2 linked regions of the Symmachiella macrocystis genome follow. The main gene of each other region encodes a partner of the protein of the gene in region 2 in a complex. Links are inferred from orthologs where the notes say so. Each region holds a gene or a part of one and is shown on either strand. Other genes may lie near its edges. The genes, in order: CA54_RS20175 and smc.

Region 1 (15,123 bases), on a different replicon or contig from region 2:
TTTAACGCAACGGACTGAGAGGCGCGAAATCGAGGACGTCAAATACTTCGCTGCCAATCGTCCCCGGGAACCAAGTTTTTGCATCTACAAGGAAAAGACGATCCTGATCGCTCCGGAATCGTTTTTGACCCTGATGATTGCTAACCAACCGGCCGATAGCGAGTTGCGAACCTTGCTAGTAAAATCAGCAACGGATGCCGATGCCACGGGAATTCTGGCCGTTGAACCGGTCCGCGACTTGATCAATCAAGCACTGGTCGGAGCCCCGCCCATGCCTCCACCAATTCAGCAGTTGTTCACATTGCCTGATCATTTGGACTCGGTCCACATCGGGCTGAACCTCACTCCCCCCGATGCAACCTATATCCGTATGACTGGCCGCGACGGGATGTCGGCCGAGGCAGTAGAGCGGATTTTCACCGAAGCATTGGCGTTTGTGAAACAAATGCTCATTGCGCAAAGCACCATGAGCATGCGCGTGGGGGAAGGCGCCGTGGCAGAAGCGACTCTCAAATACTTGGCGCGTGCCGGCGACGTGATCGAGAACAAACTGAAACCGGTACGGGAAGGAAACGACGTAACCATCTCGGCCACTTTCAATCCCGCATACTCCTCATCAGCCGTTTTAGCGGGACTATTACTCCCGGCGGTCCAACAGGCCCGCGAAGCAGCCCGCCGCACGCAATCGCGCAACAACATGAAACAACTTGGCTTGGCGATGCACAACTATCACGACGTCTTCACCGCGTTTCCGGCACACGCCAACTACGAGAAGAAGAAACCACTGCTCAGTTGGCGCGTCCATGTATTGCCCTACCTGGGACACCCCGGCTTGTATCAGAAGTTTCACCTCGACGAACCGTGGGATAGCGAACACAACAAAGCCCTGATCAAGGAAATGCCGGCGGTCTACCAAAACCCCAACATGAACAACAAGGATTTCAAAACCAACTACCTATTGATCACTGGCGAGGATGCGGCCTTCTTTGGCGAAGAGGGAATGCAGATTCGCGATTTCACCGACGGAACATCAAATACCATTCTCGCTGTCGAGGCGAACGAGGATCAAGCGGTGATTTGGACCAAACCAGACGATTGGGAATTCGACGAAGAAAACCCTTTCAAAGGTTTGGGGAAACTACGGCAAGGAGGCTTTAATACCCTGTTTGCCGACGGGTCGGTTCAATTTATTAGCATCAACGTCGATGAGGACACGATGCGCGCATTCGTGACACCCGGCGGTGGTGAAGTGATCCAAAGATGACCAATAAATTCATTTCCTGGTGATCCACTAATCCAAGTTATGCGTATGAAATAAGGCGTCTCAGCAATTTCACCCAAGAGGTTTCGCTGGGAAACGAATAGACCGTGGGCGGCATTCGTTTTGTCACGGTGCACCGCATTCAACTTTGCTTTGACTAAAACCTGTTTAAAACCCGGTTGCGTTTGTTCTCAAAAACCTGCAGATCAGTGTCAGCGGGTAGCGCTAGAGGGTTTTGAAACATTTTATAGGGAGTTCATCATGAAATTGTTTCGCCTCAAGGCCGCCGCGACGGCATGCGCCGTTGGCCTCACCCTGTTGCCCGCGATCGCGTACGCCAACGATACCATTGAGCTGCGGTACAAAGCCAAGGTCGGCGAGAAGTCGATTTACCAGAGCTCGCTCACTACAGAGGTCAATCAATCGGTCAACGGACAAGATGTCGACACCACGTTTGAGCAATCCGATGTGACGACCTACACCGTTAAGAAAATTGCCGAAGACGGTACGATCCTCTTCGAGACACAAAACGAACGCCTGAAGGTCGAAGGCGAATTTGCGCCGCAAGTGTCGTTCAAATTCGATTCCCAGGCTGATGACAATGATTCGACTAGCCAAATCGGCGCCGCAGTCACACCGCTGTACGAACGGTTGAGCGGCGCGATCCTGGGAGTGGAAGTCACACCGCTTGGGAAAGTCAAAAAAGTCAACGGTTATGTACAACTGTTGCAAGACGTGCTCAAAGACAATCCTATTGCGCAGCGATTTGCCGGGGGTGGCTCGGAGGAAGCGGTCGTGTCCAATACCCAGGACCTCTTCGTGTTGTTCAAAAAGGAGCCGGTCAAACCAGGCGACGCATGGGATAAGCCATACAAAATCAAAATGCCCGGTCTAGGCGAATTCGATGGCAAGCGGACCTACACCTATGTCGGTCCCGACAAAGTGGGAGAAATCCCTACACTCCGGATCACGATCGATACCGATTTGACCGGTGACCTCGACATCGACATGGGAACATCAAAAGTTACGGGAAAATTCGAAACCGATAGTGCGTCCGGAACCGTTCAATTCGACCCGGCGAGTGGCCGTATTCTTACGATGGATTCAGAACAAACGTTCTCCGGCGCCCTAACAGTCGAAGCTGGCGGAATGACGATTCCTGTCGAATTTAGTCAAACACTCAAGAACTCGCGGAAACTGATCGATAAAATCCCTGAGTAATTTTCCACCAATCCAGGCATGGAGAAAACCATACCCCCCGTCAGATCCGGGGGGTATTTTTGTTATACGGTCAGTTGCCCGCGCATGGTGGTGACCGCGCGGCCGCCCAGTTCTACCCGTTCGCCCGCCAATCGCAACCGCAAAACCCCACCACGTGCCGAAGCTTGATAGGCCAACAATTCCGGTTTACCCAGCTTTGCACTCCAATAGGGCGTCAAGCAACAATGGGCCGAGCCGCAGACCGGATCCTCGTTGACTCCACAATTCGGTGCGAAAAAACGCGACACGAAATCAAATTCACCCGACGCTCAGCGACACGTCACAATCACCCCCCGTGTGGGAATCTCTGATATCAATTGCAGGTCGGGGATCAGCGCCCGTAACGTCTCCTCTGAATCGATCTCGGCCAGCAGATCCATCCGGTTTTTCCCCACATAAATCGGCGTCGCCCCCAAGGCAGCGGCCAACACACTGGGCGTTTCAGTGTCCACCGGCGGCTCTGCGGGAAAATTGAGATTGATCCATTCACCGTCGCGCGAAGCCGTCAACCGCCCGCTATTGGTGTTGAACAACGCCGGCACATCGTTCGCCAAATGCCCCTCGCTCCACAGCACGTGCGCCGTTGCCAACGTCGCATGTCCACACAGGTCCACTTCCATCGTCGGTGTAAACCACCGCAACCGGAAGGCATCCTCCTCGCGATAAGCATACGCAGTCTCGGACAGATTCATTTCACTCGCCACACGCTGCATCCACTCCGCATCACGAGGCTCAGGTAAAACACAAACCGCTGCCGGGTTTCCAGCAAAAGGTTGATCGGTAAACGCGTCGACAATGATGATTTCTTGGGACATGGCGTCTCGGCACAACGGATCGTAGAAAAGGGAGGAATAGCGATGGGGCTGGGAATCGGTTACGATTGACTTCAGCTTGATTCCTAGCAAACACAGGTGAATTTGAACATGGCTGCCATCGATTTTCGGGAGAGATTATTGACCGGCCTTGGCGGCGAGTGGCCACAGCCGGAAAGGCTGAATGTCAAACTTCGCGAAACGATCCCGCAGGATGGCTACACGATCCATTCCGTGTTCTATGACAGCCAACCGGAAGATCAGGTTCCCGCCTTCTTGTTAATTCCCGACCAAACCAACGCCGATCACCCCGCTCCCGCCGTGGCCGTTTGGCATCAACATGCCGGGCAGTATCATCTCGGCAAGAGCGAACCGGCGGGGCTGGCGGGAAACCCCATGCACCACACCGGTGCGGCCCTCGCCCGTGCGGGTTACGTCGTACTCTGTCCCGATGCTCTCTGCTTCGAGGAACGCCGGGACCCCACCGGTAAATTGAAAGACGGCCAATTCGAACGCTTCGAATTTTTGCGATACGTCGTCGACGGAAAATGCATGGCTTGGAAAAGCATCCTCGACATGAAACGGGCGATCGACTTTCTCGTCAGCCACCCGGAAGTCAATACGGACAAGATCGGCTGTTACGGGCATTCGATGGGTTCCACGCACACTTGGCTGGTCGGGCCGTGGGAAGAACGGATCAAATGCCTAGTGGCTAATTGCTGCTTGCCCACATACGCCGGAATTCATCGCGAACATATGCTCCACTGCTTTCCCAACTTCGTACCCGGCATTCATCAATACGGCGACACGCCCGACATCGCCGCCCTCATCGCGCCGCGACCGCTGCACATGAACTTCGGCGAACACGATTCCGGCAGCCCCATCGACGAAGTCCGCCGCGGCATCCAAACCATCACCGCCGCCTATCAAGGCATGCACGCTGCAGACAAGTTTTCTTACTACATCGAAGAAGGTTCAGGCCACGTGCTCTCCGATGAAATGTGGGCCCGCACCAAAGCCTGGTTTGACAAGCATTTAACAGCCTAAGCAAAACAAAAATAAAGCGTGCGGCAACGAGCGCATGCCCCTCACCACAGCCCAAAACACAACGACAGCCACGAGATTGAGGAACCATACCATGCCGCAGACAATTAAGATCGGTCAAATCGGCACCGGACACGCCCATGCCTCGGGAAAAATTGAATCGCTCAAGCGTTCCAAAGATTATGAAATCGTGGGCGTCGTCGAACCCGATGAACAGCGGCGGCGCGAAATGGAGAAATCCGCCGCCTATCGAGATGTCCCTTGGCTCACCGAGGAACAACTCCTCAATGTCGACGGCTTGAAAGCGGTCGCCATCGAAACCAAGGTTAAAGACTTACTCGACACGGGGGCGCGGGCCGTTGCTGCCGGAAAACATATTCATTTGGACAAACCAGCCGGTGAGAATTTACCGCAATTCAAACAACTGCTTGACGATGCCACGCGGCAGCATTTGACCGTGCAGATGGGCTACATGTATCGCTACAACCCGGGATTTCAATTCATCTTCAAAGCAGTCCGCGACGGTTGGCTGGGGGACATATTTTCGTTGCATACAGTGATGAGCAAAACCATGTCGCTGGAAGCGCGACGCTCGCTGTTGCAATATTCCGGCGGCACGATGTTTGAACTCGGCTGCCACATTATCGATGCCGCTGTGATTGTGATGGGCAAACCGGACCGCGTTGTTCCCTTTGCCCGGCACTCGGCACGATACGACGACGGCCTGTTGGACAATCAATTGGCGGTCTTCGAATACGCTCGTGCCACGGTCACGGTGCGGAGTGCCCTGATGGAGGTCGACGGGTTTCGACGGCGGCAATTTGTCGTCAGCGGCGACGGAGGCACTGCCGACCTGCGACCGTTAGAACCGCCCAAACTGAAGGCCGCATTCTCGCGACCACGCGGACCCTATAAGAAAGGGTACCAAGACATTCCGCTGGAAGATCTCCCACGGTATGACGCCGATTTCGCGGACTTGGCACAAGTCATCCGGGGCGAAAAGGAATTCGAGTTCACCCCCCAACACGATTTGGCTGTGCAAGAATCCATTTTGCTCGCCTGTGGCTTGCCGACCGATGGGTAGACATGCCGGGGACCGGTGAATTATCGTGGTCTGAGATGCTCGCGGCTCCGTTGAGAAATCACACCGGCTAACGCTCGCATCAGAGACGGTCATCAACAATCGCATCATTTACAACGGTGAAACGCGGACATGGACGCATTGGCTTACAACAAGGAATTGATCCGTTTTGAATCGACGAGTCCGCTCTCGAATGTGGAAGTGTCAAATTATTGTGAGGACAAGTTAAAAGCGTTGGGCTTCGACATCGAGCGAATCGAATACGATGATGCCAACGGCGTTCGCAAAGCCAACGTCATAGCCAAAAAAGGAAACGGCACCGGTGGCGTGGCTTATTTTTGCCATACCGATGTGGTCCCCGCTGATACCTGGAGGATCAAAGAGCACGGCCCGTTCGAGCCGGCGGTCGAAGGGGACAAACTCTACGGTCGCGGCAGTTGCGACATGAAAGGCTCACTGTCGTGCGCCCTGGCCGCAGCCGAGCGTTTTTCCGCAGACGAATTGAAGCAACCGTTTTACATCACCTGCACCGCCGATGAAGAAGTCGGTTATATCGGCGCCAAACAGGTCGCCCAGAAATCAAAACTCTATCGCGAGATGGTCGAGGGCGATGCCCGCGGGATCATCGGCGAACCGACCATGCTGGAGGTCGTCTATGCTCACAAAGGCACGACCGGGTTTTCCGCCGTTTCACAGGGCCGCGCCGCCCACTCCAGCACCGACAAAGGACTGAACGCCAACTTAGCCATGATTCCTTTTTTGGCCGAGATGAAGGCGATTCACGATGAAACCCTCCAAGACCCCGCTTGGCGCGATGAACGGTTCAATCCGCCGACAATCAGTTGGAATATCGGCATCAATGACCACACGACGGCAATCAACATCACGCCGCCGCAATCGGTCTGCACCGTCTATTTTCGAGTGATGCCCAACATGGACGCGCAAATTCTCGTCGACCGCGCCCGCAAAGTCGCTGAGAAGTGCGGTTTGGAATTCCAAGCACACGGCAACGGTGCGCCGTTGTACGTCGATCCCCATTCTGATTTCGTCAACGAGTTTTTGGACATCACTGGAAAAACCGAAGCCCAAACGGTCACCTATGGAACCGACGGTGCCATGTTTAGTGACTTAAAGCGGAAGGTCGTTTACGGCCCCGGCGACATCGCCCAAGCCCACACTGACGACGAATGGATCACGTTGGAACAGTTGGAGCAGGGGACCGAGATGTTCGAAAAACTAATCCGCCGCTGGTGCACCTAAAGCCACTGGCCTCAGTGCGTCGCGACGCAGCTTTCGATGTAGAACCACCAACGGCCCCAACGGAAAACCGCTGATGGCCATCAACTATCGTGCGAAAACCCTCAACCCGGCCCTCTCCCAGGGGGAGAAGGAGGTTGTTTTTTAGGTATGTTAGTGGGTGGAGGAGATGGCGATGTTGGTGGGGCGGTGATTTCTTCACATGCGGCGATCAGGTCGTGGGCTGCGGCTTCTAGTTTGTCTAATTGTCCCTCGCGAATTTTGGGCATTTGCAGACGGTTGGGCCAAACGTGCGGGTGTGGGTCGTCGTGGCAGATCCCGTACCACAAATTGGTGACGATGATCGCATAAAACCCGTTGCGGACTTGCGCAAAGGCTGTGCGGGCTTGCTGCGGGACGAGGGGCATCTTGGACAAGACCGTTCCATGCAATAGGCGCTGACGGTTCATCAATCGGTCCGCTTTGCGGGCCAACTCGAGCACATGGGCCTGAGCCTCGCGAAACATCATGGATTGAGGCGGTCGGGCAGGGGGTTCATCGTACTCGACTGGAAACTGCACACGCACGGCTTCGGTGAATTCTAATACGCTCAGTGCGATCGGCTGCAATTCCTCTGCGGGAATAAACTGAATGCGATTCAAACGTGGCGATTTCGGCCGCACCCGTACCACCGCTGCCGCAAGACTGGCGCTCGAAATCACCAACCACGGCACAAAACAACAGGGAAGCCCTGTGCAAATCATCCAACCTGTGTTGCCCAACTGCAAAGCTTGGTACACGGTGAAAAGCCAAAACCAGGTCGTCAGACAGCACGCCGCCAACAGTACCATCGTCAACACGGGGCGCATTGCCGCGGACTTGCAGTACGATCCCAGCCACAAGGCAACGCTACTCAACCCGGTCGAAATAACGATCGACACCAATAACATCAACGCAATCGTCAGCAGATCGATCCCCGGCAATAGATATGTCACCACAATAAACGGGCCTAAGGCGGCGAAGTACAGCCCCATATGCAGTGCGGCGCACCAGAATTTGCCGATCGTGATCCGGTCCGAAGGGATCCGCGTCAGAACCAAGGTCTCCATCGTGCTACCGGCGAACTCATGCGCCAAGCTGTCTAACGCGCGGAGCGGCACCGCAAAGTTCAAAGCAATCACCAAACAACCATACAGCATGAAAAACAGAGCGGCGGCGTGGATCTGTCCCGTATGGCCGTAGCCAAACGGCACGAATTTCAAAACAACCTCCGGCGCCACTAGCGCCGTGATGCTGATGCCCCAAGCAGCGGTCAGCAGCACAAAAAAGATGACCACGAATTGCCGGCTTTTCCACAGTTGCCGCAATTCCTTCACCAAGATCGGATTCAGCGCATCATTCCACCGCTGCAACCGCGGACTGCGATTGTCAGACAACAATGGAAATGGTGTGGCCGGATCCGACATTTCGATCATTCCAATCACTGTGGTCCATCATCCGGATCGTTCATATTCAATGCATCCGATTCGGGTCGTTCTGAGAAAATCCCCGCTTCTTCCAGCTCCGGCGGTTCGTCACGGTTCAACAACTCCCGAAGTCGAAGAACTGCCAGTTTCAATGTCCGCAAATCATCGGGGCCAATCGTATAGACGAGGTATTCCTCGGTGAGCGGAATTTCATCGGCATCCGCCACGCATAACTCACTCCAACCGAAGCGGTGTAACACCATGTTTTGCACAGTGCAAATCATCTCCAACGGTTCCGCCGCCCCTTTGATGGTCAGATATCGATAACGCCCCAGATGCCCGAACAGCCGTTGACGGGGATTTAACAACCGTTCCATCCGCACAACGACCGGCACCATCGATTGCACCGCCTCGGGCGTGATGGGAACTTTCTTAAGTTGACGCAGCGTGTACGACTCCGGTCGTAGCGGAACATGTTGCTCGATCGCCGTAGCGAGATTTTCCGCAGCCTGCACGATCGCCGGCAGGTCTTCCTGTCCGACATAAGTCCGCACCAACCCCATAGTCGGCGGACGCAAGCTGCCCAACGTCACCGCCGCAAAAAACAGACCGGGAAATCCCACAAACCCAATCAGAAAACAGGCCATGCCACACAGATTGACGCCCGCGCCGGATAACGCAATGGATGCAGTAAGTTCCGACAAGAAGATAGCAGCGATGGTGGAACCACCTAACAACAGCAGCATATTCACAATCTGCCAATGCAGCTTCGTCGCCAGCGCACCCAACATCAGACCAAATATTGACAACGTAGTGGCTGTGGCTGAAATGACAATCAGTGCCCCGGCAATGTCAAACACGCTTAAGCCACGGAGCATATAGGTCATCGAAATGAACGGTGCAAACGCTGCGACAAACAATCCGATCAGGACGAGCGCCGAACTGAATTTCCCCCAAAAGATCTGCGAGTCGGATAGCGAGCTAACGGCCAGCATCTCAAACGTGTGACGTTCGCGCTCGGCGGTCATGCTGCGGAAACTGATGTAGGGCACGACGTAAAACAACGCAGCACCGAGCACCAACAACAAGGGCTTGAGAAGTTTGGGGCCGAGAATACTCTCCGGATGCGCCGGTTCGATCACAACCGACATGGCCACAAACCAGGCGACCACCAACGCCGCAAAGAACGGGATCGTCACCAAATGGGTTTTGAAGACCTGCCGCGTCTCCTTCACCAAAATTGGGTTCAATCCATCGGCCCAATCTTCAGCCCAACGATCCACTGCCTTAGCGCTCAGCATGTGACGCGTTTCTCCCAGTCCACCCCATCAAATCTGGTCGCAACCAATCAACGTAATTTGCTACTCGCGATTGCCTGGTTTGGGAACCCGTTTTCCACCCCCACGACGGCGACCCCGCTTTTTCTTGGTCTGCGATTTGACTTGCCCCTCTGCCACCTTTTCGTCCGCCGTCAGCGGTTGTCCGAGCTGTTGCTTGAGTTGCAAAATCCGATCACGCAGTTCAGCGGCCCGTTCGAATTGCAAATCTTCAGCCGCCGCCAGCATCTCCGCTTCCAATTCTTGGACGAACTCCATAGTGACGTACTGTTGTTCATCCCCAATTCCCGCTGCCGCCTGCTCCACTTGCCGCGCTTCGATATCTTCCTCAATCCCGCGAGAAATCGCCTTGCGAATCGTTTCGGGCGTAACCCCATGCTCCGCATTATACGCCAATTGCAATTCGCGACGGCGATTCGTTTCATCAATCGCCCGCTGCATGCTATTGGTCACGCGATCCGCATACAAATACACCTCAGCATTCACATTCCGTGCCGTCCGCCCGATGGTTTGAATCAGACTTGTTTCACTACGCAAAAAGCCTTCTTTGTCCGCATCCAGAATGGCGACTAAGGAGACTTCCGGCAAGTCCAAACCTTCCCGCAACAAGTTAATGCCAATCAACGCATCGAATTTGTGTTCTCGCAATTCGCGAAGAATCTCCACACGTTCAATCGCGTCCAATTCCGAATGCAGCCACTTGCAACGAATCCCCTGCTCGGACAAATAACGCGTCAGTTCCTCCGACAATCGCTTAGTGAGCGTCGTGACCAAGACCCGTTCCTGGACCTCGGCTCGTTTGCGAATTTGTTCCATCAAATGCGGGACCTGGCCGCGGGCAGGAACGATGTGGATCACGGGATCGACGAGACCGGTCGGGCGAATCACCTGTTCGACAAATTCACCGCCGGTCTGTTCCAATTCCCAGTCGCCGGGGGTCGCCGACACATACACAATTTGATTCAGCCGCTCGCGCCATTCGTCAAACTTCAAGGGCCGATTGTCGAGTGCTGAAGGCAGGCGGAACCCATGTTCGACGAGCGTCGTCTTTCGCGAATGATCGCCGGCAAACATGGCACGGACTTGCGGCGAAGTGGCGTGCGATTCGTCGATGAACGCCAGAAAGTCGTCCGGGAAAAAGTCCATCAGCGTATCGGGCGGCGATCCGGGGGGACGACCTGATAACGGCTGGCTGTAATTTTCGATGCCGGGACAATAACCGACCTCTTGCATCATTTCCAAATCAAATCGCGTCCGCGCCGCTAACCGTTGCGCTTCCAGCAATTTGCCCGCTTCTCGCAATTCTTGCAACCGCCCATTCAACTCGTCTTCGATCGCCTTGATGGCCGCCGTAATCCGTTCCTGCGGCATGACAAAATGCTTGGCGGGGTAGATGTATGCGTCTTCCAGCACGCGGGCTTCTTGTCCGGTCAGCGGGTTGATGATCGACAGTTTTTCGATTTCATCGCCCCACAGTTCAATGCGGTAGGCATACTCCTCATACGCCGGCCAGCACTCCACCACGTCACCCCGCACGCGGACGGTGCCCCGCTGAAAACTGATGTCGTTGCGATCGTATTGGATGTCAATCAGCTTCAGCAGCATCTCATCGCGGTCGATTTCGTCCCCCACCCGCAACGGCAACATCATCTCCAAATAGTCTTTGGGGGACCCCAAGCCGTAGATACAACTCACGCTCGCCACGACAATCACGTCGCGGCGACTGACCAACGAACTGGTCGCCTGCAGCCGCAAACGATCGATCTCTTCGTTAATCGACGCATCTTTTTCGATGTAGATGTCGCGCTGCGGAATATATGCTTCGGGCTGATAATAATCGTAATAGCTGACAAAATACGACACGGCGTTGTGCGGAAAGAACGCCTTGAACTCCGAATACAACTGCGCCGCCAAGGTCTTATTGTGCGACAGCACCAGCGCCGGCCGCTGCATTTGTTGGATCACATTGGCCATTGTGAAGGTCTTGCCCGAGCCGGTGACCCCTAACAGCACCTGTTCCTTCTGTCCCGCTTGAATCCCTTTGACCAGCGCCTCAATCGCTGCTGGCTGGTCGCCGCCGGGCTGAAATTCACTCTGTAACTGAAACTCAGGCATGTTGAAATCCGTAACACAATAGTCACCAGCTATCGCCCCGCCACCGACGGAGCACTCAACGAACAGTATACGGGGTCCCTGACAGAATTGTGAGTCAAACCAGATAACCCATTGCCGCAACACGGTTTATGAAGGGCGCGCCGGCGGACTACACGCTCACGATCGAGACAGTGCCAATTGGATTTGACATCGTCTGACGTTTCGGTAGAATTGAACCAGTGCAACTGAGACTCATTCTCAATCCATGTTGACTGCATGGGATCGACCGATATGACTAATTGGGCTGCCAAAGCGACTCTCTCCGCAGTGAAAACCTCTGCCGTCGTGGAAAAGACCACTGCGAGCGGCTGTAGCACCGATGTGATTTGCCGCTGTCTGGGCGTCTCGTCCGAAGAAATTGATTCAGCGGTTAGCGTTTTCAACGCCGAATCAGTCCAGGATTTGAAGCAACAAACCGGAGCGGGCAGCGGCTGCACCGCGTGCCACCTCGTGCTCAAGCAAATCCTCGCCGCCCGCCGCGAGCAATTCGAAAACAGCCTCTAACGTTCGTCGCTTACGTAGGGTCCGCTGTGCGGACCGCGGTTCCAGCGGCGAGCATCTCGCAGACGGCACTCTGCCCCATGGCTTAATCTGTCGTTTGTGCTGGCATCACTTGGCATATTTCAGGCGGAAACGGTACGTGGCAAGGCCCGCATAGCGGACCCCACACGCACATCATAACCGCCGCGATTACCCTTCTTCGCTTTCGCCCAGTTGCGATTGCAGGTAATTCTCGATGCCGATTGTGCCGATGATCTCGAGTTGAGTTTCCAGCCAATCGACGTGCTCTTCGGACTCGACCAAGATCTTCTCGACCAAATCCCGCGTGCCGCCATCTTTGAGCTGAATGCACAAGTCTACCGCATCGTTGTAAGCATCCACGCCGCTGGTTTCCAATTTGAGATCATGCTCAAACTGCTCTTTGACGTTCTCGCCCACGCGAATCACGTCATAACGCGCGATCTCGGGAACGCCTTCCAGGAAGAGAATCCGGTCGATCAGCAACTCCGCGTGCTTCATCTCGCCCATCGACTCTTCGTAGTGCTTGGCGCCCAATTTATTGAAGCCCCAATTCATGCACATCTTGGCCTGAATGAAGTACTGATTAATCGCCGTCAGTTCGATCGTCAGTCCGGCATTGAGTGCGTCGATAATTTTTTGATTGCCTTGCATCGCTCGGTTCCCGTTCTCGCGTTTGATTTTAATGTTTGTGCAGTGAATTTTGTCGAGGGCAGCGCCGTTCGACAGTTTCTGTTTGCTTGCACAAATGCTAATCGCGAGTCGTGGACATACAAGTGAAACAGGGGCGAATTTCGTGGGGAATCCACGGATTGACACGGTTTCTCGCCAACGACTGTCCTGCGCGCCCAGTGGTTGAAAACCGTTCTCACTCAGGCGGGGGAAGCGGCGCCTCGCCCGACTCAGTCACGGCCGGAAGCTCAGCAGACGCTGAGTCAGCAATTTCAGCGGTCTCCATCGGGGCATTTGTTTCGGATTCAGCTGGCGGCGGACGGTTGGGGTCGGGAGGCATGACCCAGATTTCGCCGCTTTCGTCCTCTTGCACCGCACGGAAATAATAGTTGCGCAGCAATTCTAAAATGGCCAAGAAGATCCCCACGATCTTGCTCTTGGAATTGCTCCCCTCGAAAAATGCGCTGAAGGCAACACGCTGGTCCTGCTTGACCCGTTTGCCCACGCGATCAATATAGACCGAAATCGGCGTGTCGTCGTAGACGATGCTTTTCTGTTCTTCCGGATCGATCTGACGCACGATTCGCGAGAACGCGCTCACCAAGTCCCACAGTTCCACATCCTTAATATGATCCTGCCGCGCCCCTTTTCCGCCTGCGGGACGCTCATCGCTGAGCCGTGGATAACGTTGCTGCCACAGCGCTGCTTGGTCTTCGAGAAGCTTAGCGGCATCCTTGAATTTCTTATACTCCAGCAGTTGCCGCACCAATTCACTGCGGGGGTCTTCGGTGACGTCAACTTCGGGGGCCTCTTCTTCCTCAGGCCGCGGTAGCACCATACGGCTTTTGATTTCGACGAGCGTACTGGCCAGCACCACAAATTCGCCGACCAAGTCAAAATCGATCAGCTCCAGAACTTCAAGAAACTCACCAAATTGCGCGGTGATTTTTGCGATCGGTAAATCCGTAACGTCCACCTCATGACGCCGTACCAAGTACAGCAACAAGTCAATGGGGCCGGTATAGGTTGTGAGTTCGACGCGGTAATCCATATCAGTTTTGAGATCCGCCAGCAGTCATCGCCGTTGCGCATCATGCGCGCACCAGTCTCATAACGAGTATCGTCGTTATAACCCGCACAGGTTGAATCGGGTCGTGAAATTGCGAAAGTCGGCTTGAGGCATGAGGGGACGAGCCTGAGAAGTGGAGTGCCGACCCTGATTGCATCCTGCGTGTATTGATTGCGTCGTTGCCCAGGCGAGCCTCATACCGGCGGAAATCCGCCGCCGCGCTGGTGATTGTTGAGGGCGATTGCTATTCTCAAAACAAACAATTTTCCCGACACAAAACGCATCTCAAAAATCAATTATGCCCACATTCAATACTCAGCAGTTGGAAGAAATCACTCGGCGTATCTTAGAAGGCGCCGGGGCTTCGGCCGAAGAAGCTCAAACCGTCGCCGTGGAATTGGCGGGGGCCAACCTCGTCGGCCACGACAGCCACGGCATCATGCGGCTCAAACAATATGTCGACTACATCGAGCAGAAGCATATTCGCCCCGGTGCACCGGTCAAACTCGATGTCGATACCCCCACGCTGGCCGTACTCGATGGCGGAGGAAATTTTGGGCAGGTGGTCGCCACCAAGGCGCTACAAATCGCCACGACGCGTGCTCGCGTGGCGGGGTCCTGCACCGTCCTGTGCCGCGAATGCAATCACATCGGCCGCCTCGGCTCCTACACTTATCAGGCGGCGCTCCAAGGCTTCTTCACCGTGATGGCCGTCAATGCTCCCGGTCCGGGCGGCGTCGTCCCTTGGGGTGGGTTGGATCGCAAACTGGGCACCAATCCCATCTCGATGGCAGCGCCCTGGAACGATGAAGCGATCGTGCTGGACATGACCACCTCCGCCACGGCCGAGGGCAAGGTGCGCGTCGCCCTGCAAAAAGGGGAGTCGATTCCCGATGGTTGGGTCATCGACAATGCCGGGAATCCGACAAACAACCCCGCCGATTTGTATGGCGACCCCGACAAGGGAATCGCACCGGGCGCCATTCTTCCGCTCGGAGGGCCCTTAGGATTCAAGGGTTATGGAATGAGCGTAATGTTGGACATTGTCTGTGGCATTCTTTCAGGAGCGGGGATCGCCCGGACCGATGTCCCCCCCGGCACCAACGGCGTTTGGATGTACCTGATCGATGTCGAGAAGCTGATGTCTGCCGAACAATACGCCACAGTCATGGACCAATACGTCGATTACATCAAAAGCAGCCGTAAAATCCC
Region 2 (16,542 bases):
CGCCGAGGTTACCGTCGATCCGCATATCGAGACATTGCAGTGGATCATGCTCGGCGTCGGTGGCGTATTCGCCGGCTTACTGTCGCAACGCTCTTGCGGCGAACGATCGGCCGTGGAAAGTGTGGCGATGCTATTGTTCAGCACAGCTGGAGGCCTGTTGGCGGCGATGGCTGATGATCTGGTGTTGCTGACCGCTGCGCTGGCCTTGGCCTACTTGCCACTGGTTTTGGTTCTGTTTGTTAGTGAGCGGACTCCAACGGCAAAAGGAGCGACGCTAAAATTCGCCATCATGGCGGGTTTATCGTTGAGTCTGACCGTTTTAGGGTTCGTGTTCCTGTATGCATTGACTGGCACGACGACGCTGTCGGTAATGAATCTCAACGCAACGACCGCAGCGCATCATACAGCAATGCCTAGCGCCGCCTTGATCTTGCTGATCACCGGCTTGGCGATTCCACTGGCAGCTGTGCCGTTTCATTTCGCGATGGTCGACGTCGTAAATGGCGTCGACGGTTGGACGGCGGGGGTCCTGTTGCTCGTACCGCGTCTGGCTGCGATTTCTGCCTTACTGCGAATTTGCTTGCTGCCTTCCCCTGTAGCGACGCACGTCGGAGTTGCTTTGCTGTTGGTTTTGGCGGTGATCACGATGTTGGGAGGGGCGTTGATGGCGCTGACTCAAACTCGTGTTCCACGACTCTTGGCCAACTTGGCGATGGCCCAGACCGGTTGGTGGCTGTTCGGTTTGGCGGTCATTTGTTGGCGCGTCCAACAAGGAGACAGCCTGGAATTGCAACAAGCACGCGCCGCTTGGACCGGTCAATTAGGGGCGACATCCCTCGCGCTGGCCGGTTTGTCCGCCGTGTTTTTGTCCTTGGGAGGTGGCGATGAAAAATGCCGGTTCACGGATGAACTGACCGGGTTGTCACGGACTGAGCCAACGTTGGCAGCGGCCGTGTTGCTATTTTTATTCAGCCTCGCAGGCCTTCCGCCACTGTTAGGTTTTTGGAGTCAAGCAGCTCTGTTGTGGACGGCCTTAGCAGCGTATGTGCCGAATCCGCTCGACCTAGTCGCGTTTCACCGCGGTTTCGTCACGGCTGCCGGCGCGGGCGTCGTCGGCGGGATGGTCATGGCAGCCGTTGCTGTACGCACAATCAGCCTGATGTTCTTCCATCCGCCGTTGAACAAACCCCAGCCGCGACAGGGTCATATAGCACGTCTCGTTGCCGTCGCACTGGCATTCGCGCTCATCGCCGCGAGCCTCTTTCCGCGGGCTGTGTGGGATTGGCTCATCCGTTAAGTGCGCGGCCGCCGCTGGTAAGAGCGAGATTTCCCAGGCCGGTGCGGTGTTATGAAAATAAACGGCGGTGATTTCGCAGCAGGCATGCCCACGCCAATTCCATCTCAATTAAACATGGGTCGCAAAACCACCGCCGTCGAGCACATAGGCTGATGAATCTGATTTAGCAGACAGCGGTGACAACACATTGGCACAGCTGTTTCAAGTTGTGCTAATTTTTTAAATCTCAATCCCATGGCAGCTTCCTGCACCACGTCTGGCGGCCTAAGGATGCATTTCCCGCCGGGGTTGGCTACATTGACTTTCTGAGTCGACCGCACAACCGCTTTGGGAAATGGGAGTTGCAATGCACGTCGTGACGTTCGGTGAAGTCATGCTTCGTATGGCGCCGGAAGAATTCATGCGGATTCCGCAAGCTCTGCCTGGGCGGCTGGAGATCACCTTTGGAGGCGGCGAGGTGAATGTGGCTGTCTCAATCGCCCGGCAAGGAGGCTCTGCGTCGTTTTTAACCAGCCTGCCTGACAATCCACTCACCGACGCCTTTGAGGCGGAACTCCGCAAATTCAATGTCGGAACCGAACTGGTCCAACGAAGCGACGAGGGCCGCTTTGGCGTCTATTACGTCGAAACCGGCGCCAATCAACGCGCGGGTACGGTGATCTACGACCGCGATTATAGTTCGATTTCCCTCACAGCCGCCGATGCATACGACTGGGAAACCGCCTTCGCCGGGGCCAATTGGTTTCACATCACCGGAATCACCCCAGCGATCAGCGCCGCAGCCGCAGAGGCGGGTTTGGCCGCCATAAAACAGGCCAAACAGCAGGGGCTGACTGTTTCTTGTGATCTGAACTTTCGCAAGAAACTGTGGAACTGGAAACCGGGAACCGGCACCAAGGATCTCGCACAGCAGACCATGCGGGAGTTCATGCCTTATGTCGATGTCATCGTCGCCAACGAGGAAGACGCCGACATGATGTTGGGCATTCGCGCCGACGACACCGACGTGGAAGCGGGGCAAATCAGCGTCGCCGCCTATGAGACCGTCGCAAGAAAAATCGTGGCCCAGTATCCCAACGTCTCACAAGTCGCCATCACGCTCCGCGAAAGCCTCTCTGCCAGTCATAATAACTGGGGCGCTTTGTTGTTCGACGTCGCTCATGACCGCAGTTTTGCGGCGCCGCTGGATAAAAATGGAAACTACAAGCCTTACGAAATCCGCAACATTGTCGACCGGGTCGGTGGCGGCGACTCCTTTGCGGGGGCATTGGTCTTTGCTTTGAACACACCCGAATCGGCCGATCCAGAAGCAGCCTTGCGTTATGCCGTCGCCGCCAGTTGCTTGAAACACAGCATCAAGGGAGATTTCAATTATGCTACCCGAGCGGAGATTGACGCTCTGGTTTCCGGCAGCGGTTCTGGGCGTGTGCAGCGTTGATGGCAGGTTAAAGAGTGGCCAGTGAAATTGTTGTTCTCGTCGGTTGGTTTTTGTTGGGCAGCAAGTGTTGCCCCTACCCCGAAGGGGTAGTTCATCGTAGCCTAGGGTAAGCGGCCAAAGCCGCGCCACCCTAGGTGGTTAGGATCAGCTGAAATTCTCGTTTGAACGAATTGAAACTACGACATTTATGAAACGCCGCCAAACTACGACCGGCAATTTGACGCGGCTACTTGGTGGCGGTTCGACGCCGCTGTTCGTGATGAACGCACAGCGGAAGCTGTTGGTGTTTAACCGCGGTTGCGAAGAATTGACCGGCTTTACGGCGGAGGACATTGTTGGTCGGATTAGCCATTACGGCAGCAGCGGCGAGACTCCGGTAGAGGAACTAACGGCCGGACTTTGCCCCCCGCCCGAGGTATTGGCCGGTGAGCAACGCAGCGCTCCGGCTTATCTCAGCACAGCAACCGGCGCGTCGTTGCCGCGGATGTTGAATTTCTATCCATTTTGCGATGAGCAGGGACAGGTGATTCATGTGTTGGGCATCGTGTCGGCGATTCCCCAACCACCGCACGTAGCCGACCCTACGGCAGCTCAAACGGTGCATGCCGAGTTAGCCGCTTTGCGGGGCAATCTACGGCAACGCTTCGGACGGCAAACGCTGGTTTGCAAAGGCCCGGCGACAACGCGGATGCTAAATCAAATCGATTTGGCGCAGCATTGCCGAGCAGCGGTTTTTCTACAAGGGGAACCCGGAACCGGCAAGCAACATATTGCCCGGGTGGTACACTACGGCGGGGACGCGAAAAACACCGCGTTTGTTGCTGTGGACTGCCGGAAACTAGCCGCCTCAGAGATCGACCGCACCGTTACGCGTTTTTTAGAAGCTGCAACCGACCCTGCGGCGCGCGGACTGGGCATTTCCGCAGGGTCTCTCTTTCTGGGCCATGTCGAACATTTGCCCCGCGACGTGCAGCGCCGCATTGTCAAAGCGCACGATGGGGAAGAACCGCCCGCATTGCGGTTGTTCAGTTCCAGTTGTTTTCCGCTGGCCGAGGCGGTCGAACGCGAAGATCTGCTGTTTGAATTACAGGCATTACTAACAACCGTCACGATCGAGGTACCGCCGCTACGGGACCGGCCGGAGGACTTGCTACTCCTCGCGCAGCACTTTCTTGAGGATTTGAATCGCCGTGGCGAAAAACAGGTTGGTGGTTTCGCGCGCGATGCGGTGAAACTTTTTACCGAATACAATTGGCCGGGTAACTTGGAAGAACTCTTCAAAGTCGTTGGCGAAACGCATACCGCAGCGACCGGAGAGATGGTCCTGCCGGCGGACCTGCCGTTTCGTTTCCGCACCGGTTTTGATGCTCAACACCTTCCGCCGGTGGAACAGTTCACCAGCATTCCGCTGGAACAACTGACGTCCGAGTACGAAACTGAATTGATCCAACGGGCATTACGGCAATGCAAGCAAAACAAAAGCCAAGCAGCCGACCTGTTGCAAATCAATCGCGCGAAACTGTATCGTCGCATGGAAGTATTAGGGATTGATGATGCGGATTCGGGGGAGGACCAATAGATGAATGGCAATGACGGAAAATTACACCAGCAGCATTGGATGTTGGCGGTCATGGGAGGCCTGGCGATTGTCTGCGCATTTGCGAATCAGGCTGCCGCCTTAGAACCGATCCCCGATAAGCTGGTGGTTTTGACATTCGATGATTCGGTGAAATCGCACTTCACCAACGCGCGGCCGATTCTCAAGGATTACGGGTTCGGCGCGACCTTCTTCATCACCGAAGGGTTTACGTTTAAGACAAACAAACGGGACTACATGACGTGGGAAGAGATCGCCCAATTGCATCGCGATGGATTTGAAATCGGCAATCATACCCGCGATCACAAAGGGGTGACTGCTAAGAGTCTGGATCAGGTGCATGAACAACTCGAAGCGATCAACGCCCGCTGTAAAGAACACGGCATCCCACGCACCGTCAGCTTTGCATATCCCGGCAATGCGTTTGATCCGGACGGCTTTGCGCTGTTGAAAAAGGCGGGGATCAAGTTCGCACGCCGCGGCGGCGCGCCGGAGTATCCCTATGATCATGGACGGGGCTTTGCCTACGAACCGGGACGCGACCACCCACTGTTGATCCCCTCCGCCGGTGACGCGCGGCCCGATTGGCAGCTGCCGGATCTGATCCGTGCTGTGGAACAGGCGCGGGACGGCAAGATCGCTGTGTTACAATTTCACGGCGTCCCGGACAACGAACATCCCTGGGTGCACACCCCGGAAGAAAACTTCCGCGCATTCATGAAGTATTTGCATCTGCACAAATACAAGGTGATATCACTGGGGGACTTGGCCAAGTACGTCGACGCGGAGCAAACACCGAGAAGTTACGACACAGTGATCAAAGAACGCAAAGCCGCCATGCCGTAAGGCGCACGATGAAATTCCTCCCCCTCTCCCGCTGGGAGAGGGCTGGGGTGAGGGTTTCCGCACAACTGTTGTCGATCATCACCACATTTCGATGGGGGAATTCCTTGTCCTACATAGTAAGGTGCGGTGCGACGCACCCTACACACATTGGGCTACTCACTGGCAAAGAACGCCGAAAGCACGAAACCGGAGTTTCGTGCTTTCGGATATGAATAGCGACACGTTGTCGATTATCGTCGTTTTGGCTCCGGGAGGTCGCGATTGGAAGCACCGTTGGTTGAGAGCCGGCGTTCCGACTTCCGCATTCCCGGTTGTTCCCAGTTTCCTTGCAACTTTGGAGTCTGGTCGTCGAGCCTAAGCAAGTTGCTTGCGACGACCGACCAGCGTGCGGATACGTTCCGCGAGCAGGGCAGCGTCGAAAGGCTTACGGAAGGTCTCGTTGAAGATCGTTCGGTCGAATCCGGCCGAATTATCTTCGTCGTTGAGTAGACCGATCAAAACTGTTTCGGCGTACTCGTTATTCTTTTTAAGGTTCTGTGCGATCATGATCGCATCGTTACGTCCCATGACAAAGTCGATAACGACACAGTCAGGGTGCAACGATTCGGCTTGAATGCCCGCTTCAAAGCCGCTGTTGGCGTATTCAAGTTTAAACACATCAGGGGGCATGTGTTCGGTCAGGTTGTTGCGAATCACCGTGTCAGACCCGACGAGCAAGACTTTGCCAACGGCTTCGTCTTCTAGCTCGCCCAAGGGCATACCGTGTTCTTTCAGGAACCGAATGAGGTGCTCGCGGGGAATTCGCCGGTCTTGCGATCCGGGAATGCGATAACCTCGAAGGCGACCTGAGTCGAACCACTTGCTGACGGTGCGGGGCGCAACTTTACAGATCTTGGCTACCTGTCCAGTAGTGAAGATCGTCTTCATTGCCGGCTCTCCAATCACTTGTTCAATGTATGCAAACGCAGAGGGTCTTGCGGGCCCTCCAGAATCACACTCCGCCATGACGACCGGCTTTCCTAGCCCTCGGGTCCTAGTGGCGAACCGTCACGGCTGGGTCGGGGCATGCTTCTTGGTCAAAGACCGGCCTTGAGGTTTCTCGCCAGGCCAATCTTGCGCTTCAATGAGGTAAGGAATCAATTGGGAACAAATTACGTAGTCGGAAGGTGACGGGCAGTGCCGTCAGGTGGGATTTCCACACACTACGCACGCTCTACGTGCTGTAGAACGCAATGTGTTCGTAAAACACGTCGTGTGTTGGAAATTGAAGGCGGGACCGAATGCCTAAAGGTCTAGGCGCACGGCTGCTGCGGTAGGACTGGTATGCCATACTGAAACTTCCCCCCTTCAGACGTCTTGCCTTTCAGACTCTTCGACCTGCATGCCGCCAATCGCGTTCTGGCACTGAGTCGAGGAGTTGAAAAACCAAACCGTCTGAGTACTACTTTCGATCCAACAGGGGGTGCGACTTTAGGTTCTTTGAAGACCACACCGAAAGTACCAACGCTTTCCACTGGAACCATCGACGGGGACCTGTCGATTGACACGGCTTGCCCGAATAACCGCAACGTGTTGTCGGCAACGAGGATAGCGGCGGTTTTCCGACTCGAAACAGGGGCGGTTTCCCCTACCAAATCGGATAACTCGCATAAAGGTAGAGAGGCCCGGGATTTTGTGCGGATTTTGAGGGACCAATCAATTTCAACGGCCTTAACGGGGCCGAATAGTCGTACACAACGTACCGCTGCTCGCCAGACACGCCGACGACGAGCAAGGTTCACACCTCAAGCGGCATCGCTGCTCGTTTCGGATTCATCGATATCGCCATGCGGACGAATCTTGAAATGGCCATCGGGGCTGACATCGTCGAAACGAACCGACATCCGTTTGGAGACGCCCGACTCCTCCATCGTCACCCCATACAACACATCCGCCCCGACCATGGTCCGTTTGGCATGTGTGATCACAATGAACTGGGTCGTGTCTTGGAATTCTTCGATCACACCCACGTAACGTTCGATGTTCGCATCGTCCAAAGCCGCGTCGACTTCGTCCAATATACAAAACGGGCTGGGACGGCTTTGGAATAAGGCCATCAACATCGCGACAGCGGTGAGTGTTTTTTCTCCACCGCTCAACAATGAGATGCTGCGTAACTCCTTACCCGGCGGTCGCGCAACCACATCGATGCCGCATTCTAGAATGTCCTCGGCATCCTCCAAGATGATGTCGCCATCGCCGCCGCCGAATAATTTGCGGAATAAGCCTTGGAAATGTCCGCGGATTTCTTCAAACGTCTCCTTAAACAACCGCCGGCTTTCGGAATTGATCCGACGGATGATCTCTTCCAACGAACTTTTGGCGTCCGTCAGATCCTGAAGTTGTTCGCTGAGCTTGCCGTGACGCGATTCTAAGTCTTCGAGTTCCTGCAGGCTGTCGACGCTGACATTGCCGATTGATTTGAGTTTGCGGCGCAGCGTTGAGATTCGAGATTCAATCGCTTTGCGAATTTCGACAATCACTTCCGGCGGCTGTGCCTCCCACGATTCGCTGGGTTCGCGGATCGTGGCCTCCTCGTTTTGCTCCTGGTCGGCGTCGAGATGCTTCTCTGCTTCATCAAGATGCTGTTCCGGATCGTCGGCTGAGGCCGTTTCCGTCTCGGTTTCTACCGAATCGACGTCGTTGCCGGCCTCTTCTTCGCTCGAGGCAGCGGTTTCGGGAGTTTGTTCGTGTCGGGCTTCGTCCACATACAGCTGAATCGCGGAAACGCCCTGTTCGGCAACTTCCACGACGTTGACGCCGAATTCTTCTTGGAGCCGCTCTTCGACATTTGAGATTTGGTGTCGTAAGTCGCGTCGATTCATTTCCTGTTCATGCGCGCGTTCTTCTAACTCGCGCAGCGCATGCCGATATTTCAGCTCCTCCGCCGAAAGTTGGCTGCGAATCGCGCGGACCTCTTCCCGCTCACGTTCGCGTTGCGCGAGATCGATGGACAGGCCCTCTTGAATCAACGCGTGCTCCGACAAAGCCGCGGTCGAATTGAGCAGTCCTAACGTCAGGTTGTCTCGTTTCTCACGAACGATTTGCAACCGCCGTACCGCTTCCTCACGATGCGCATCGCGTTGAAATTGCTCTTCCCCCAGGCGGGAACGTGCGGATTGCAGGTTTTCCAACCGTTCTTCCTGCTTGGCCATTTCCAATTTGTCTGAACTGAGTTGCTCGCGGCGGGCGGTCAACTCCTGTTCCATTTGTTCGACCTTGCGTTCGCCGTTATGAATCAACTGTTGTTCATCGGCGAGTTGCGACTCCACTTTCGCCAGCGCTTCGGCGGCCGCCATGCGCTCAGCGCGGCATGTTTCGAGTTCGTTGGTTTTCTCCACAACCGACTCGCGGGCATCGGAAACGCTCCGCTCCAGTCGCTCGCATTCCATCTGTTGGCTGAGCATAGCGGATTTGGTTTCCGCCAAGGTCTCGGCGTGCGTTTCCTGCTCCGCTTCGAGTGTCCGCAATTCCACGGTGCAGGCCTCTAATTCGGCCTGTTTTTGTATGAATTCTTGTTCAGCTTCCTCGATACGACTATCGAGCCGTTGCAAATCAGTTTTCAGACGTCGCAATTCGCTGCGCCGCGAGACCACGGTCGTTTCTCCCTGAAACGTACCTGCATAGACACGTCCATCAGCTTCCAACAATTCGCCCTGCAGCGTGACGAACCGGCAACCGTGACCGGCGCCGGCCGCTAATTCCAAAGCTACTTTGAGCGAATTGACGATCCACGTATCTCGCAACAACGCCGCCGGCAAGGTGGGAACCGTTGCGGCGGATTTGACCAACTGGTCCGCACGCGCAATCACGCCAGGCCGGTCCGACAGATCGACCGTCGCTGAGGGACCGTTTTCGGCAGATTGTCCAGTACTGTCAGTGACCGCTAAGAATCCGACGCGCCCGGAAATCTGGCATGCCGTGCCTTGCAAGTATTCCAACAAGGGATCCGCATCTTCTAGCACGATTAATTGCGAACGGCTTCCTAAGGCGACTTCGATCAAAGCCGCGTGTTCCAAATCGACTTGCAACAGATCCGCAACGCTTCCGCGAATTTGATTCCACGGGGTGAGATGACTTTCCCGCGCACGCGTTAGAATCTCGCGGACACCGACACCGATGCCTTCGTTGCGTGATTCCAAATCCTCCAGAACCTGCAAGCGGGCTTTCCAACCGGTCCGCTGTTCGCGATGTGTGTTGAAAGCGTGTTCGGCGTCCATGCGTGCTTGCGATAATTCTTCAAGCCGTGTCCGCTCTTCGGTCAGTCGGGTCCGCAATTCGGTTTGCCGGTTTTGCGAATTTTGCAATTCGCGGTGATGCACTTCGAGTTTTGAGTTGGCCGCGGTCAATTCCTGTTGGCGGGCGCCGATGCGTTTTTCGTCTTCGACCAACGCAGCTTCTATGGTTTTGATCCGGGCATCGTTGGTGGCTATCCGGCCGCCCAGCACGGCGACGCGTTGTTTTGCCTCTAATGTTTGTTCCCGTGCCGCTTCCAATTGCTGCAACCGGTCGGTCAGGGTTTGTCCGAACTGCGACAACTCCTGTTCGCGGGCGATCAAAGCGGCATTGCGGGCTTCATAGTTTTGTTCGTAGTCCTCCAAACTGGCGAGCGTCTGCTGCAACTCTCCGGCGATATCGCGGGCGCGAAGCGTGAGATTGGATTGTTGCGACATCAACCGCTGAAGTTCGGCCGAGAGTTCGTCGCGACGACCGCTTTGATGTCGGGAGGTCGCCTGAAAACCGGCGATGGCTTCTCGATTGGCGGCGGTCCGTTGTTGTGACTCCTGCAGCGCATCTTCGACCGTTGTCAGTCGGATGTCGAGCGCGGCCTGTTGTTTTTCAATTTCACTAGATTTGGCTTTCAATTCATCGATTTCAGATTGCCAACCGTCATGGCTTTGAGAAATCGCGCCCAGTTGCGTCGTCAACTCACGATACTCGTCAGCGGCGAATCCGACACGCAATTCCTGCAATTCCGAGGAGTACTTGCGATACCGGGAGGCCTTTTTCGCCTGTTGCCGCATCGTATTGAGTCGCCCGCCCAACTCCTGCACGATGTCTTTCAACCGCAACAGGTTTTGATCGACCCGTTCCAATTTGCGTTGCGCATCGACTTTGCGGGCCTTGAAACGGCTGATTCCAGCTGCTTCTTCGAAGACCGCGCGGCGGTTGACATTACTGGCTTGCAGCAACTGATCGACGCGGCCTTGTTCGATGATGCTATAGGCGCCGGTGCCGGTGCCCATCAACAAGTCGCGGACATCTTTCAGTCGCGAGGGCGACTTGTTGATCAGATATTCCGATTCGCCGCTGCGATACAACCGGCGGCCGACTTGGACTTCATCCGCCTCGATGCCCAAGAACCGCGTGGAGTTGTCGAAGCTGAGCGTCGCTTCGGCGAATCCCGAGGGTTTACGGCCCGCGGCTCCATTGAAGATAACGTCTGTCATCTCCTTGCCGCGCAGACTTTTGGCGCTTTGGTCGCCGAGAATCCACTTAATCGAGTCGACGACGTTGCTCTTGCCGCTCCCGTTGGGACCGACAACGCACGTGACACCGGGTGCGAAATCGAATCGGGTCCGGTCGGCAAAACTTTTGAAGCCGAACATCTCGAGCGACTTCAACATCTGCAGCCCTTAACACTTGGAAACATGATTGAAAACGTCTGCATCCGTAATGCAACGTGACTTGGTCGAGGTTCGGTCGCGCGTTGACAATTTGTTTTCCGCACAAAAACGGGGATGGGCGAAGTTCTCGATCCGCTGTTTTTGCAACCGTATGATGCATCCACAGTTTCGCGAAAGCCTCGCCACTCCCGTTGACCAAGAGGCTTGTCCGACGATGACGACGATCACTCGTCGTCCAAATTCAAAATCCCGCTTAAGAATCCCGGCTTCTTAAGAACTTCCGGTTCAGCCTCCTCGTCGGGACGCACATCCGTCACCGAGGCCTCACCGGCTTCGTCCGATTCCTCGACGTCGTCAGATTCTTTTTCTTCAACAATGATTTCGCCGCTTGAGTCACGAATGACCGGATACAGGTTCGGTGTGCGGTTCACGCCGCCAACCCGTGCCTTGCGACGACCGCCGGACGAACCCGACTCGCTCCCGGCGATGGGACGCATGTAAACCCGTCCCCCTTGGGGCAAGGCATCAACTTCCAACCGGCCCGGCAAATTGAACTGTACACTGGCTTGTGACAACATTTGGGCCACATCAGGATAACTGGCGTCCATATCGGCGACAGCCGCAATGACGTCGGCGACACGGGTACTGACTTCTCTACGCTGGTCAGGCTCGCCCAATTTGTACTTGCTAACGATAATTTTGTCGTCGCCAGATCGCGCATTGACCATGATGTGTGGTCCAGCTGTTAAAGCGACCGGAGTCTGCATGCGTTGTTCATCGCCGAATACTACGATTTCAGAGCGTTGCGAACGCGTCAGGTGCACCATCGGCTCACCCGACGAAGGCAGTACGCGAAGCGTAAACTGATCGTTCAGATGTTCCCCACGAATGAAGGGGTCGTCTTTGTTGAGCGTCCACAAGGCTCGCACCGCACCGTAACGCAGTTCGACACTCTCTTCGTTAATCAACTGCCGCAAACCATAATAGGAAACCGTATCGTCGATGATCGATAAGGCGGCCAAGGCATAAACACGAAACGCGCGTTCCTCGCGAGCCGCTTCGACCAATGTTTCCGCTCCGCTATTGTCACCCAAATAGGCCAATGCTTCCGCGGCATAGAATCGAACTTCCAGGCTCGTGCTGTCCTGTAAAACCTGTTTTAAAAACGGAATGGACGGCTTGCCGATCGCTTCGAACCGCAAGGCCGAAATACCCGCTAGAGAAGGACTCATCATTTTTTCTTGCAGACGGACCAACCGTTCCCGCTGTTGAACGGCGTTTTCTCGAAAAGCGATTTGGCGAATGACTTGCAGGTACCGAGAATGGTTGTTCTTGTAACTTTCCTGCACGTCCAATTGAATGTATTCGTCGGTCTTGGCTGTAGCTAGGCCTTTGCGTTGGCTGTTTTTGTAGCCGAAGAACCGTTGGTTGATGCGGTTTTCTACACGTCGTGCGTTCCGAAAACTGATGTACTTGCTTTGCAGATAAACGCCAAGCGTCCGTTCCTTGCGGGCTTTACCGCCGGCCAGGACACGTCCTCGTTTGAGCAACGTGGAAGCGTCGCTATCCTCGACCGAACTGGCTGAGACCAAGACCGGGCCTTTGGCGGTCGCCCAAGTATGCCCCTTCATCGGAGCACGGCCGGAAACGATCGCTTGTTCGGTTAAAAAGCATTCCATCATCCAACCACCACGCAAGCTTGTGGAGTCGCTGTTGGGAGGCAACGCGATTTCGACGTCGAAAATATCCCCCTTCTTCACGACCGGCGGAATATAGGCCCGCACGAGCACCAGTGCTGTATTGGGAGAACGTAGGATTTTATTGGGATTGCGCACCTTGCGGCGACGCATGTCATCCAACAACCAGGAGCGATAAATCGATGGCGGCGGATCTCCGCCGGTGCCGTCCAAGCCGGTGACCAATGCGACCCCTTTGACTTCCATCGCCTGCGTTCCAGCAATGGTGATCATTTTAGCCAGGTAATCGGTCTCGACGGCATTGTTGTTGAGGTCGATATTTTCTTCGTCCTCAGGCGTCTGAGACCGAAAGTTGATGATCTCGGCGCAGCCTGTCAGCGTGATTGAGAACAACAGGCCCCACAACAACATTTTTGTAGATCGGGTCACGAAATCGCTCCGTCGATTTTGAGTAAGCCTGATTCCGGATACACGGCATTTTGGCCATCGTTTTCGCGAATCCGAAAATCGATGCCGCATCCGCCCGCACAGCACACGACCACGGCCAGAGCCGAAATCGTGACGAACTGTGATCGGAATAGTGTGAAATGTCTAAAGAGAGAGGTGAGAAGTGGCGGGAGAATAAGCACAGTTGCTTAATGGGTCAAGACCAGTCAAACAGGAATGCTTTAGAGGGGCCAGTCCACCGCCCCACAGGGGCAAAACAAGCCAGCCCAGGGCAAGGTGCATGAGCAAAGCGAACATACCGCCGCCCTGGGTCGAGGGGGACCGGCAACAATCCAACCCTGAAAGGGCGGCACATAATTTTGCCGATGCACCGAATATCACAACGCAATCGCGTTTTGAAATAACGCGCGCTACGAAATCCAACCGCCACCCAAAACACGGTCGTCGTCGTAACAGACAACGGCTTGCCCGGGCGCGACGCCATACTGCGGCTCGTCGAAGTGGACGGTCATGCGGTCCGCCGCGGTGATTTCCACCTCGGCCTCGGCGGGTTGATGCAGGTAGCGGATCTTCGCCCGGCAACGGAATTTGCCCGGCGGGTCATCGATCAGCCAATTCAACCGGTCCGCAACCACTTCTCGGCAGGCCAAATCTTCGCGCTCGCCGATTACCACCTGTTTTGAGTCAGCATTGATGGAGACCACGTACCGCGGGCTGCCGAAGGCAATTCCCAATCCCTTGCGTTGGCCAATCGTGAATTGTTCGTAACCCGCATGCTGTCCCACGACGTTGCCCGCCGTGTCGACAATCTCACCGGCTGTCTCAAATTCCCCGCGGTAGCGGCGAATGAATCCGGCGTAATCTTGATCGGGAACGAAACAGATTTCCTGGCTATCGGGCTTCTCCGCCAACCGGCACCCCACCTCGCGGGCGATATCGCGGATCTCGGTTTTGTTGTATTCCCCCACAGGAAACTGCACGTGGGATAGTAGGTCGCGATCCAACCCAAACAGGACGTAGGATTGATCCTTGCTGTCATCCACCCCACGCACCAACGCGGGCCGGTCTTCACCCTCTGCGGAAACCAGGCGTGCATAATGTCCGGTGGCGATGCTTTCAGCCCCGACTTGCCGCGCATAATCCCACAACTTGCCAAACTTCAGCCAGTTATTGCACATCACGCAGGGGTTGGGTGTCCGCCCGGAGAGATATTCGTCGGCGAAATAATCCTTGATCCGCCCGAAAGCGTCGCGAAAATTGACCGCGTGAAAGGGAATATCGAGTGCATCGGCCACGCGGCGCGCATCGGCGGCGTCGCTGGCACTACAACAGCCCTGTTTGTGGCTCGCCACAATCGGCAGCGCATCGCTCCCCACGGCACAGGTCGTCTCTTCATGCACGCCCGACCGCATGAACAGCCCGATCACTTCGTAGCCATCGTTACGCAACAGGTGCGCCGCGACCGAACTATCGACGCCCCCACTCATCGCCAACACAACACGTTTTGCCACCACCGTAGAACTCGCTCCGCTGAAACTCAGGAAAACCCCAATTCGCGTATTCTACGCAGTGGCAGCCAATTTGGCGAATCCACCGCGAAACTTACAGGATTTTCCACGTGAGCAGTGGCGGAGAACACAGCGATCTCAAAAGCGAGGATGCGTTTGCGCAGGCAATTCGAAATGGGATCCACAAACAGCTAGTCCTAAGGATCTAGCTGTTTTGCCGGATTTGAGCAGACTGGCCTGAACAAGGCAATTAGTCCTGCGGGCGGACCTTGATGGTCGTGCGATAGGGCACGGTCGGCCACAGTTTGCCGGCCTGTTCAACATGCACAGCGACTTCGGTGACGCAGTTGCTGCGCGATCTGGATCCTGTGGCAGGCAGCGCCTGGGACGAGGTCTTCACCACACGACCGACGCGGTGGACGTCGTTGGGGAATTCCAAATCGAGTTCGCTTCCCTTCTCGAATTTGTTGACTTGGGTCGAGGGGATGTTCACGATGAGGTATCGCTGCTCGGGATCCAAGATTTCGACCAGCGGCTCCGTTGCGGAGACAGTGTCGCCTGCTTCTCCAGCGACGACGCCGATTGTGCCCGGCAAGGTGGCTCGCACGGTGAGATCCGCTTGCGTCGCTTCCAACCGCCGCAGTGTGTCCTGTGCTTCGGCCAAGCGGGCTTCGGCGACGTGAATCCCCATCGACAAACGGACTTTATCCGGAAGTTCGGTTTGAAGTTGTTTTAATTCCGCCACGCGGGCTTCGCATAAATCGATTTGAGCGGAGGCGACTTCGATTGCATTTTCCGATTCATGCACCTTGAGCATCGTCACGACGCGGGCTTGCTCGTCGACAAAGGAGGGTTCGTCCTGCCCAATCTGCCGGATGAGACCGACCGGGGTCCGCTGACGGTTGTTCTCTTGGAACTTCTTCATCAATTGTTTGTGAGCGATCTGATCGACTTCGCGCGAAAGTTTGTCCTGCAGGTACCGCGCCGATTTGAGACGTGATTCGAAAATCTCGTGATCGAGATCATCGAGCCGCCATTGCAATTCGACCACAGCCCGCGCCTGAGCTTGGGACAACTCAGCATCGAGTTGTTCCACGGCATTTTCTGCCTTGAGCCGGTCCGCATCCAACTGCGCATCGGAGAGTACAAACATCGGGTCGCCGGTTTCGATCGATTGTCCTTCGCTGACGAGCACTTCGGCAATGCGCGCATTGCGTGCAGCGATCACCGGTTTTGAGACCACGTGTAGGTAGCCCACGTACTCGGCGTCACTGGGACGCTGCACCCAGAGCGCCAACCCTGATCCGGTTCCGATCGATGCTAGCACCAAGGCGAACACCAAGAGCGGCCGGCGGGGGTGCAGGTGTTGATCATCCTCTTGGACAACCTGTTCGGTTTCGATGACGGGTTTGTGCATTTGGAGTTGCCTCCGTGTTTTTTGCTTATCAGTCAACTTTGCGCACCCTACTGTTTCAAGTCTCTGCGGCTACGTCTCATTGGGCCCATACATATCGGAATTCGAAGAGCGGGCGGCATTCCCGACATCGCAATCGATTCCACAGCATCATTCGGATCGGCCCGAATGACGCATCGATTGATTAGATTCGGCACAAATCTACTAATCACAACACGAAACTAGGTGGCGCGCCGTATAAGGGTTTTGAACTCCGGAGTCGGTCCATCGTGCATAACCGCCATAATCGGCACAGTCGATTTAAAATCATCTCGGAATCACGACCCGAATTATTGATTTTGACTGGATATCCGACCCTGCGCTGGATAGTGTACATGCATACACATAACCTCCTCCCTGAAAGCGCTGAATCCATGCAAACAGAGACTACGATCGCTGAATGGAATGCGGCCTTGGAAGCTGTCGCAGAAGAAATGCTCGACGAAGCGCAGATCATCGCTCCGCCGGTGGATGCGGCACTCATCGCGCGGCGGTTGCGGATTACGGTGGCAATCGATCGCTCCTTACAACCGCGAGGGGTCCACAAACGGTTGTCGGGACGCTCCTCGATTTTTGTCCGACCGGACGACCGC

What was found.
Region 1: the proteins of smc (region 2) and CA54_RS20175 are in contact, whole or in part, in a crystal structure (PDB 3ZGX), measured with the Bacillus subtilis proteins. The link is inferred for Symmachiella macrocystis from one-to-one orthologs.

Annotation. Positions count from the first base shown.
Region 1 is NZ_SJPP01000002.1:534,584-549,706, forward strand. What follows is about bases 11,967-14,956. They hold CA54_RS20175 (segregation and condensation protein A), read right to left. Parts: upstream 13,894-14,956; coding sequence 13,039-13,893; downstream 11,967-13,038. Other genes in these bases: CA54_RS20165 ((2Fe-2S)-binding protein), read left to right, coding at 11,967-12,155; bfr (bacterioferritin), read right to left, coding at 12,342-12,824; CA54_RS20180 (Ldh family oxidoreductase), read left to right, coding at 14,210-14,956. Outside these bases: CA54_RS20120 (DUF1559 domain-containing protein), read left to right, coding at 1-1,264; CA54_RS20125 (DUF6263 family protein), read left to right, coding at 1,523-2,482; CA54_RS20135 (dienelactone hydrolase family protein), read left to right, coding at 3,445-4,380; CA54_RS20140 (Gfo/Idh/MocA family protein), read left to right, coding at 4,472-5,461; CA54_RS20145 (M20 family metallopeptidase), read left to right, coding at 5,591-6,718; CA54_RS20150 (ABC transporter permease), read right to left, coding at 6,820-8,160; CA54_RS20155 (ABC transporter permease), read right to left, coding at 8,175-9,461; excinuclease ABC subunit UvrB, read right to left, coding at 9,522-11,612; more of CA54_RS20165, read left to right, coding at 11,883-11,966; more of CA54_RS20180, read left to right, coding at 14,957-15,123. UniProt on the Bacillus subtilis protein: Participates in chromosomal partition during cell division. May act via the formation of a condensin-like complex containing Smc and ScpB that pull DNA away from mid-cell into both cell halves.
Region 2 is NZ_SJPP01000001.1:1,503,299-1,519,840, forward strand. Bases 6,763-11,171 are described here. They hold smc (chromosome segregation protein SMC), read right to left. Parts: upstream 10,845-11,171; coding sequence 6,963-10,844; downstream 6,763-6,962. Other genes in these bases: CA54_RS05915 (flagellar basal body P-ring protein FlgI), read right to left, coding at 11,069-11,171. Outside these bases: CA54_RS05885 (proton-conducting transporter transmembrane domain-containing protein), read left to right, coding at 1-1,297; CA54_RS05890 (sugar kinase), read left to right, coding at 1,644-2,735; CA54_RS05895 (sigma 54-interacting transcriptional regulator), read left to right, coding at 2,923-4,314; CA54_RS05900 (polysaccharide deacetylase family protein), read left to right, coding at 4,315-5,178; CA54_RS05905 (helix-turn-helix domain-containing protein), read right to left, coding at 5,533-6,105; more of CA54_RS05915, read right to left, coding at 11,172-12,970; tRNA 2-thiouridine(34) synthase MnmA, read right to left, coding at 13,399-14,499; CA54_RS05925 (HlyD family secretion protein), read right to left, coding at 14,747-15,913; CA54_RS05930 (ImmA/IrrE family metallo-endopeptidase), read left to right, coding at 16,324-16,542. UniProt on the Bacillus subtilis protein: Required for chromosome condensation and partitioning.